DNA from 3 places in the Burkholderia sp. Bp8998 genome. Region 2 is predicted to be linked to each of the others. Evidence: riboswitches for the same ligand, from Rfam matches in the RefSeq annotation. Region 2 holds a riboswitch; each other region holds the start of a gene.
The links. A riboswitch is a leader RNA that binds a small molecule or an ion and turns the genes downstream of it on or off. The one in region 2 is predicted to bind cobalamin.

Region 1: linked by a shared signal. The riboswitch ahead of DIE06_RS04500 (TonB-dependent receptor domain-containing protein) and the one ahead of cobG (precorrin-3B synthase) in region 2 are both predicted to bind cobalamin.
Region 3: linked by a shared signal. The riboswitch ahead of DIE06_RS21130 (iron ABC transporter permease) and the one ahead of cobG (precorrin-3B synthase) in region 2 are both predicted to bind cobalamin.

The regions. Positions count from the first base shown of each region.
Region 1 covers NZ_QTQF01000002.1:369,693-373,017, reverse strand. Annotated here, with positions in the region: gene DIE06_RS04500 (TonB-dependent receptor domain-containing protein) at 1-1,859, opposite strand, end outside; cobalamin riboswitch at 2,187-2,380, opposite strand; gene DIE06_RS04495 (AraC family transcriptional regulator) at 2,489-3,325, opposite strand, start outside.
Region 2 covers NZ_QTQF01000007.1:102,594-105,918, reverse strand. Annotated here, with positions in the region: gene cobG (precorrin-3B synthase) at 1-1,337, opposite strand, end outside; cobalamin riboswitch at 1,444-1,634, opposite strand; gene cbiE (precorrin-6y C5,15-methyltransferase (decarboxylating) subunit CbiE) at 1,851-3,086, shown strand; gene DIE06_RS10385 (cobalt-precorrin-5B (C(1))-methyltransferase) at 3,086-3,325, shown strand, end outside.
Region 3 covers NZ_QTQF01000021.1:61,542-64,866, forward strand. Annotated here, with positions in the region: gene DIE06_RS21125 (ABC transporter ATP-binding protein) at 1-701, opposite strand, end outside; gene DIE06_RS21130 (iron ABC transporter permease) at 698-1,696, opposite strand; cobalamin riboswitch at 2,126-2,379, opposite strand; gene DIE06_RS21135 (ATPase) at 2,523-2,873, shown strand; gene DIE06_RS21140 (cell division protein ZapA) at 2,870-3,184, shown strand; RNA gene ssrS (6S RNA) at 3,265-3,325, shown strand, end outside.

The sequences.
Region 1 (3,325 bases), on a different contig from region 2:
TGACGGTCGAACAGGTTCGACAGCGTCGCCGACACCGTCAGGTGCGCATTGATCTTGTACGACGCGCGCAGGTTCACGGTCAGGTAGGACGGCAGATACGTGGCGTTGGCCGGATCGTCGAACGTCGTGCCGCCGTAGCTCAGCGTCGCCCCCGTGCTCAGCGCGTGCAGGTGCAGCTCGTCCCACGTGTGGTCGACGTTCACGCTGACGGTCTGGCGCGGCCGGCGGTTGAGCCAGCTGTCGTTGGTCTCGTCCTGCGGATTCAGGATCCCGATCGCGACGCTGACCGGCGTCGAGCGGCCGATCGTGCCCTTGTACGACAGGTCGATGCCGCGGATATGCGCGCGGCCGATGTTCATCGGCGAGAACGTCGCGGGGTTGTACGCGATCAGGTTGTTGACGCGCGTGTCGTAGAGCGCGGCGCTGAACGTGCCGTACGCGGTGTTCGCGTCGAGCGCGGCCTCGACCGAATCGCTGCGTTCCGGATTCAGATTCGGGTTGCCGTAACCGGGGTAGTACAGGTCGTTGAACGACGGCAGGCGGAACGCATTGCCGTACGACACGCGCGCCGTATAGACCGGCGTAATGGCCCACGACAGCGCGGCGTTGCCGGTGTTCACGGCCTTCCCGGCGATGATCTCGTGGCGGCCGGCGACGAACATCGTCACGCTTCCGAGCGTGGCCGACTGATGCAGCGAGAACGCGGAATCGTTGCGCGTCGGCACGCCGTCCGGCACGTCGACCGGCAGGAACGCCTGTTCGCGCGTGAAGTCGTACGCGATCTTCGTCTCGCCCGACAGCGGCAGGCCGAACAGATGGAAGCCGTGCGCCTGATGGGTCAGCGACGTCGACGAACTGATGCGCTGCGAGTTGATCTGGTCGGTCGGGAGGGTCGGGTCGCTCGCATACAGGAACTGGCGGTCGTTCGCATAACCGAACGACTGGTCGAATTGCGTGTCGGGCGAGATGTCGAGATGGAACGCGATGCCGGTCGTCAGCTGATGATCGAGCTCGCGGTTCGCAAAGCCGGCGTTGTCGAAGGACAGGTCGGAGCGGTGGTACAGCGCGAACGTCGAGATCGACCAGTTGTCGCGCGCATAGCCGAGGCGCGCATCGAGATCCTGCGCGTGATACGGATTGCGGCCGTCCTCGTGGTACGGCAACACGGGCCGCGTCGCGTCGATGCCGGCCGTGTTGTAGTCGTGCAGGCCGAGCGTGTAGGTGAGGCCGCCGAGCGTGGCCAGCGGCCCCGTCGACGGCACGGTGCCCGACGTGCGCAACTGCGTGTCGAAGGTCTTGTTCGAGCCGCCACCGAATGACACGGTGGTCTGGTTCGGCTGGCCCGCGGCGCGGCGCGTGAACAGTTGCACGACGCCGCCCATCGCGTTCGCGCCGAACGACGCGGCGGCCGGCCCCGAGATCACCTCGACGCGCTCGAACGCTTCGGTCGGCAGGTCGGCCCACGGCGCGATGCCGGTGGTCGGCGAGCCGATCCGGACGCCGTCGATGAACACCGCGACCTGGCTGGCCGACGAGCCGCGGATGCTGACGGACGCGGACGAGCCTGGGCCGCCGTTCTGCGAGACGGTCACGCCCGGCAGCGTCGCGAGCGCCTGCGTGATGCTCGGGTCGCTCGGCGACAGCCGGTCGAGGTCGGCGCGCGTGAGCACCTGCGTCGTCGCATAACGCTGGTCGAACGACTCGGGCAGGTGCCGCGTGTCGGTCACGCTGATCGTCGGCAGGTCGGCGCCTTCGGCGGGTTGGGGCGGCTGCGCGAGCGCCGTGTCGCCGGCGGCGTGGGCGATCGGGGAGAGCAGCGCGGTGGCGGCGGACGTGGCGAGAAGATGGCGAAGATTCATGAGGCGGCGAGCGTGATCGTGTTGCGGGTACGGCGAGCGTAAGCCGGTGGCGGTGCATACCGCCGGGTTATTGGTGGTCTATCGCGAGACCGGACAGCGTGGGCGGTGGTCGCGCGTGTCGTCATCGCATGTGCCAGACGACAGGGCGCGGCACACGTGTACGGACACGCCGCGCGGACGGGCGGCGCAACGGCGCGACACTTCCGGCGTGGAAGCGGAGGCGGAAAGACGGGACATCTGAAGGGTCCTGAGGTCGGGTCGTCCATGCAACGGGGCGACCGCCAAAGGCGGTGCTGGCGCATCGGGACACCCCGCCCGGTGCGGCTGCCTGGACCTCGGGTCGATGGCAGGTCTCCTGGCTTGCGGGTCGCTATTCGCACCGGCCTTCCCGGTTTCCCAGTGGCGTGGGGTGGTGCGAATTCGCCGCTCACAGTTGCGGGGGCAGCCGCAGATTCGAGGCACTGCCTCTCCTGCGTTCCCTTTTGATCCCGTCTCCGGGAACCATCAGCGCGCAAGCGTAATGGCGAGCGCTCCGGCGCGTCAATTATCGAGGTGTGCAGGGATGCGAAAAAACGTCAGTGTTCGCCGAATGCTTTCCAAAACCTTTCTTCCGAGGCAGTCGAACCGCTTTACGTCTGATGAAACGGGGCATTGGCAGCACTGCACTCGCGCCGGAACCGGCTCGGCGCGATACCCGTCCATCGCACGAACGCCCGCCGAAACGCTTCCTCGCCGCCGAACCCGAGATGCGTGGCGATCCGCGCGACCGGCCAGTCCGACTCGCGCAGGCAGCGCCGCGCGGCGTCGGCCAGGCACTGTTCGCGCAACGCGTGATAGCCGCTGCCTTCGGCGGCCAGCCGCCGCCGCAACGTCGCCTCGCTGACGCCGAGCCACGCCGCCAGCTCCGCGAGCGCGGGCAGCGCCTGCTCGCGCGCGAGTGCCGCGTCGAGAAAGCCGCGCACCTGCTGCGTCCATGACATGACGGCCGGCGCGGCATCGATCAGACGAAACGGGAAATCCACGAGGAACGCGGCGAGTTCGCCCGGCTGCCGGATCACGCGGGCATCGAGCCGCGCCGCGTCGAACGCGAAGCCGTAGGTCTTGCGGCCGACGTCGACCGGCGCGTTGAACAGCCCGAGCAGCGGCATCGCGTCGTCGCGACGCGGATGGCCGAGCCAGACTGCGTCCGGCCGCAGCGGTTGCCCGATCAGCCAGCCGAACAGCTGCAGATAGCAGAACAGCCCCGTCAGGTCGACAAGGCATGCGGCCGGGCTGCGCGTGCGGCGCAGCGAATCCATCCGGAACGTCGCACGGCCGTCGCGCACCGCGAGCGACAGCACGCCGGCGCGCGGCGTGAGCATCTCGCAGAACTCGGCGGCGCAGCGGATCGCGTCGGCGAGCGTCGCGCAACTGAGCAGGCAGCGGCACATCAGGTCGACTTCCTGCTTGCGCATCGGCGGATGGCC
Region 2 (3,325 bases):
TGCCGCGCGCCCGTCAGTCGGGCCGCGGCCTGTTCAATCGTCAAATGGCGCGCGAGCGGGGCGCCGAGGCCCGCGGCGGCGTCGCGCCGGTAAAGGTCGTAGCGTGCGGGCGCAACCGCGACGAGCGTGTGCGTCGCGGGGTGCGGCAACGCACAATGGCGTTCGCAGCCGGTCAGGTGCACGTCGACCGGATGGCCGACGCGCGCGGCCAGCGCGAGCGCATCGCGTTTCGTATCGGCGCGCGACTTCGCGCAGCCCGCGCTGCCGGTGCACGCGACCAGCGCCGCCAGCGGGTCGGCTGTCGCGCACACGAGCCCGAGCGACGCGAGCGCGTCGAGCACGGCCGGCGCACGTTCGTGCCGCACGCCGTGCACGAAGATGCCTTGCCACGGGGTCATCGACAACGTGCCGTCGCCTTCTGCTTCGGCCAGTGCCGCGAGCCGGTTCAGTTGCGACGCGTCGAGCCGTCCGAGCACGAACTGCGCGCCGACGCTGCAGCGATCCGCGTCGCGCGACGGCCGTGCGCCGAAACGCAGCGCGGCATCCGCGTGCGTGCGCCGCCAGCCGGCCAGTGCCGGATCGGCTTCGAGCGGGAAGGGTACGTAATGCTGCGCGCGCTCGCGCAACGCGCGTGCGCCGCCGGTCGCGAGCCACGCACGCATCCGCGTGACGTCGGCCGGCGCAAGATCGAGGAACGCGAGCAGCAACGCGCGGACGAGCGCGACGGCCTGGTCCGGCGCCACGTCGAACGAAGCGGGCGGATCGCCGGGCGCGACCGGCGGACAGCCGGCCAGGCCCACGGCGATGCGAACCGCGCCGTCGCCGCGACGCCATGCGGCGAGCCAGATGTCGTGCGGATGATCGAGCGCCGCGACCGCTTCGCCGCCGTCGAGCTGAATCGAGAATTTCGGCGACACCTCGCCGCGGCGCGGCTCGTGCGTCAGCATGTCGAGCAGCGCAAGCGCGAGCGCGCGGCTGTCGAGCAGTGCGTCGGGATCGAGCCCCGCGAGCGGGCTGAGCATCAGGTTGCGGACGTCGTCGCTCGCGGCGAGCGCGGCCCGGTCCTCCGCGGCATCGCCGGCGCCCGCACGCGGGCCCAGGCCCGCGTCGAGCAATGCGTTGGCCAGCGTATCGGCCATGCCGTCGCGGATGCCGCGCAACTGGAGATTCGCGCGATTGGTCGCGTCGATCGCGCCGGAGCCGCAGGCGCGCGCGGCGGCGGCAATCGCGCACGCCTGCCGCGCGTCGAGCCGGCCGCCCGGCAGCTTGATCCGGCACAGCCCGCCGTCGGCGGCCGCGACGACGCGCATGAGCCCCGGGCAGGCCGACGGGCGCATGACGGACGACGCAGGAATCGAAACGGGGACGGAACTCAACGGGATACCGGGGCAGTGTCGCGCCGCGGCCAACGCATCGGTACACCCCGCCCGACGCCGACTGGCACGCACGCACTTTCAGGCCGGCAGGTCTCCTGGCTGACAGGTCGGCGCCTGCTCCCGGCCTTCCCGGTGAAACCAGTGGCATGAGGGGAGATCGGCTCGCTGTCTACAGTTGCGGGGGCAGCCACAGCGGCGCGCGGCGCGCCCTGTGTTCCCTCTTCGGCCCCGAAGGGCACCGGCGAACGAACGGCCGTAGCATACCCGATTTCACCGGCGCTTCGCGACCGCCGGGCGGGCGCCGTGGCCGATGCCAAATGCGGCCGACCACGCGGCCCGGCGTCGGCGGCCCCGCAGATGAAACCCGCGGTGGAACACGGTACCATGCCGACTTTCGCAATGCGGACGGCCGCACCGGCGCCTTTACGGCCGCCGAGCAGCGACTCGATGGAATCGGACGATGGGGAAGGGAGCATGACGGCGTGGCTGACGGTAGTGGGCATCGGCGACGACGGCTACGCGGGGCTCGGGCGCAGTGCGCGGCGCGCGCTGCTCGAGGCAACGCGGGTCGTCGGTGCGAAGCGGCACCTCGACATGCTGCCCGCGCGGCTGCCGGCCGAACGCGCGGCGTGGCCGTCGCCGTTCGACCTGTCGGGCCTGCTCGCGCAGCGCGGTTCGCCCGTCTGCGTGCTGGCGAGCGGCGACCCGATGCTGTTCGGCGTCGGCGCGACGCTCGCGCGCGAACTGTCCCCCGACGAATGGCGCGTGCTGCCCGCACCGTCGTCGCTGTCGCTGGCGGCCGCGCGGCTCGGCTGGGCGTTGCAGGGCGTCGGGGCGGTGTCGCTCGTCGGCCGGCCGCTCGCGACGCTCGCGCGCCACCTGCTGCCGGGCCGGCGCCTGTTCGTGCTGAGCGCCGACGGCCGCACGCCGGCCGCGGTCGCCGCCGAGCTCGTCGCGCGTGGCTTCGGGCCGACGCGCATCAGCGTGTTCGAACATCTCGGCGGCCCGCTCGAGCGGCGCATCGACGGCCTCGCGCAAGACTGGCACGTCGACGAGACCGCCGCGCTCAATCTCGTCGCGCTCGACTGCCAGGCCGGCCCCGATGCGCCGCGCCGCGCGCTCACGCCCGGCCTGCCCGACGACGCGTACCGCCACGACGGCCAGCTCACCAAGCGCGACATGCGCGCGCTGACGCTCGGGCGCCTCGCGCCCGCGCCCGGCGAACTGCTGTGGGACGTCGGCGCGGGCAGCGGCTCGATCGGCATCGAGTGGATGCGTGCGCATCCGTCGTGCCAGGCGATCGCGATCGAGTCGCACGCGGAGCGGCAGCGCTTCATCGAGCACAACCGCGACGTGCTCGGCGTGCCGGGCCTGCAACTCGTCGCGGGGCGCGCGCCCGATGCGCTCGCGGGGCTCGCCGCGCCCGACGCGATCTTCATCGGCGGCGGCGCGACCGCGCCGGGCGTGCTCGATGCGTGCTGGTCGGCGCTGAAACCCGGCGGCCGGCTCGTCGCGAACGCGGTCACGCTGCAGGGCGAGCTGGCGCTCGCCGCGTGGCGCGACGCGCACGGCGGCACGCTCACGCGCGTATCGCTCGCGCACGCCGAGCCGCTCGGCCGCTTCGACACGTGGCGGCAGCCGTTGCCCGTCACGCTGTATGACGTGCGCAAGCCCGATTCCACGGCAACGGACTTCGCGGACCCCGCGTGATGCGCGACGAAACCCCCGAACAACCCGCACCGCTGCGGTTCGGCTATACGACCGGCAGCTGCGCGACCGCGACGTCGCTCGCCGCCGCGCGCCTGCTGCTCGCGGGCCGCGCGGTCGATGCGGTCGAGATCGTGTTGCCGAAGGGACAGCACGTGATGATGCGGCTCGCGTTCTGCCGGGCCACGGCCGACGGCGCCGAGGCCGGCACCATCAAGGATGCCGGCGACGATCCGGACGTC
Region 3 (3,325 bases), on a different contig from region 2:
ACGGGGCCCGCCCACGCACGGCCGCAGCCGTCGAGCAACAGCGCGTGCGTCGCGAAACGCCGCGCGAGGTTCAGGTCGTGACACGAGAACAGCACCGTGCGCGGGCCCGCGTCGAGCCACGCGCTCAGCGCGGTCAGGCCATCGATCTGGTGGTGCAGGTCGAGATGGGCGAGCGGTTCGTCGAGCAGCATCAGCGGCGCGTCCTGACACAGCGTCGCGGCCAGCGCGACGCGCTGCCGCTCGCCGCCCGACAGCGACAGCACGTCGCGCGACGCGAGCGCGCTCAGCCCGAACGTCGCGAGCGCGTCACGCGCGGCCGCGCGGTCTCCATCGCGCTCCCAGCCCCAGCCGCCGAGATACGGAAAGCGGTTGAGCAGCACCGTGTCGAATACCGTCGCACTGAACGCGTCGTGCAATTGTTGCGGCATCAGTGCGCGGCGCCGTGCGAGCCGTTCGGGCGGCCACGCGGCGAGCGGCCGGCCGTCGATCTCGACCTCGCCGCCGGCCGGCCGCTGCAGGCCCGCGAGCGTCGCGAGCAGCGTCGTCTTGCCTGCGCCGTTCGGTCCCGCGACGCACCAGATCTCGCCGGGCCGGAACACCTGCGTGAAGCGATCGAGCAGCGTCCGTTCGCCAGCCTTCAGCGTAAGGTCGACCACCGCGCAGGTCATGTCGCCGGCGGAGTGCAGAGCGGCATGCGTCATCGCATCGGTCTCCTCAGCAACATCCACAGGAACACCGGCACGCCGATCAACGCGGTCATCACGCCGACCGGCAATTGCGCAGGCGCGATCGCGGTGCGCGCGAGCAGGTCGGCCGCCATCACGCCGCCGCCGCCCGCGAGCATCGCGGCGGGCAGCAGCATGCGCTGGTCGTTGCCGAATGCGAGCCGCAGCGCGTGCGGCACGACGAGGCCGACGAAACCGATCGTGCCGGCCGTCGTCACCGCGGCCGCGGCGGCCAGCGACGCGACGAGATAGATCCGCATGCGCAGCCGCGCGACCGGCACGCCGAGCGCGAGCGCGGTCGCGTCGCCACGCAGCAGCACGTTGAGCTGCGGCGCGGCCGGCAGCGCGACGCATGCGGCCAGCAGCAGCGCGCCCCATGCGAACCACGGCGCCGTCACGCCGTTCAGGTCGCCCGTCAGCCAGAAGATGATGCCGCGCAGCCGTGCATCGGGCGCGAGCGACAGCAGCAGCGTGACGAGCGCGCCCCACCCGGCCGCGATCACGACGCCCGTGAGCAGCAGCCGCGGCGATGCATCGCGTGAGTCGCCGCGCCACAGCTCGCGGCGAGCCAGCCCGAGCACGAGCGCGACCGACACGAGCGCGCCGGCGAACGCGGCCGCATCGACGAGCCACCATGCGGCGCCCGCGATCATCGCGACGAGCGCGATGCCGGCCGCGCCGCCGGACACGCCGAGCACGTACGGCTCCGCGAGCGGATTGCGCAACAGCACCTGCAGCAGCGCACCGGCCAGCGCGAGCAGCGCGCCGCACGCGAAGCCCGCGAGTGCACGCGGCAGCCGCAGCGTGCGCACGATGTCGGCGAACAGCGCGTCGCCGCCGTGCGGCACGAGCGACGCGAGCGCCTGCCACGGCGACATCGGCACGCTGCCGATCGACAGCGACGCGACGAACAGCAACGCGACCACGGCCGCGAGCACGGTCCAGATCGCGATGGCACGCGCGGCGCTCATGCGACGCACGGCATCGCGCATGACGCGCGACGCTTCCGCTGACCGTCGTTGCCGGCCGAGCGCGGCACAGGTGTCGCGCTCCGGCGTGTTATGGGCATATGCAAGCTCGTTATCCTTGTCGAACGTGTCGTTGCGCCGTACGCCGGCCATACCGGCATGTGGCGGCCGCGATCCATCGCGCCACACCCTCCGTGCGGCCGGCGTTCTGCGCAATATAGTGGAAGGCGCCGCATCGGGTCGATCGGCATCGTGACGGCGAGCGTGGGCGCCGATCCGGACGAATCGGCGTCCGCCGCAGTCTGCGCGAGGACGGCAAGCGGTACGCCACGGCGTGTGCCGAACACCGCGCGGACGATTGGGGTCAGCATCGAACAAGTCCCGTGAAGCACTGCGCGCCCCGCTTCCCCGCAGGCCACGCGTCATGAAGCCGTACAGGCTCCTCGCCTCGGCCGGTATCCGGGCTGGCGGCGTACCGGCTCGCCTTCCCGCGCATGTCGTGCGCAGTGGCCCGCGCCCGCGTGCGACCTGTACGCGAAACGCGCCCGAGCCGGCCTGCGTCATGCGACGCGGCCGCTTACCGTTGCGGGGGCAGCGCAGGTTGGCGATCTCCGGGCGGAGCGCGCGCCCTGCTTCCCGTTTAACCGCGCGACACACGCGCGAGCACCGAGGCGGCGCCAGTTTAGGAGCGGGCCACGCGAGCGTCAAGAAAGCGACTGGACCCGCGTATTCACGGCAAGAAGCCGGGGTGTTACGACTGGAAACGTTACAGATGTCGGAATGCGCGTTATTCCGCGCTAAAATGCTGGGTCTTTAGAGGACGCAGCAAATGCTCAACGAACTCGAAACTTTATCTCAAAATATTGGCCGTCTGATCTCGCTGAACAAGCGCTATCACTCGGAACGGCTCGCGCTCGAGGAGCAGGTCGCGCAAATGCGCGCGGAAGCGGACACGGTCCGTGCGGAACTCGCGCAACTGCGCGACGAACGCAATGCGCTCGCGGCCGAGCGCGACACGCTGTCGGCAAAGATCGACGACGCCCAGGTCAAACTGAACGCGATTCTCGAAAAGCTGCCGCGCACGAAGAGTGCGGAGCAAGCCGACAACCAGCTCGACCTGCTGGATGCGCAGGCGCGCACGGATAGCGACGATGCGGCCAGCCACGGAGAACATGCATGAGCACCAAGCAGATCGAAGTCTCGATTCTCGGTCAGCCCTATCGGCTCGCCTGTTCGGCCGAAACCGAAGCGGCGCTGCTCGAGGCCGTCGCGCGCGTCGACGCCGAAATGTCGAAGATCCGCGCGAACAGCTCGGTGCGCGGCACCGATCGCATCGCGGTAATGGCGGCGCTGTCGCTCGCATCCGAATTGCTGCGGCTGCAAACGAGCGTGCGGCACGGTGAAGCATTTCCGGCGGAGGAAATCCGTCGTACAATGCACCAGATGAACGAACAGCTCGGCGCGGTGCTCGCACAGCACGAGACGCAGTAACGTTTGATCGATGCGTCGATTCCCCTTGATCTCGGCGATCAACGGTGGTCAAATTGGCGCAACGAAACACAGTTCAGTCAGCTTCCCTGCCTGGTTCGCCAAGGTCATATATTCCTTGAACCAATGCCATGTGCACGGTTG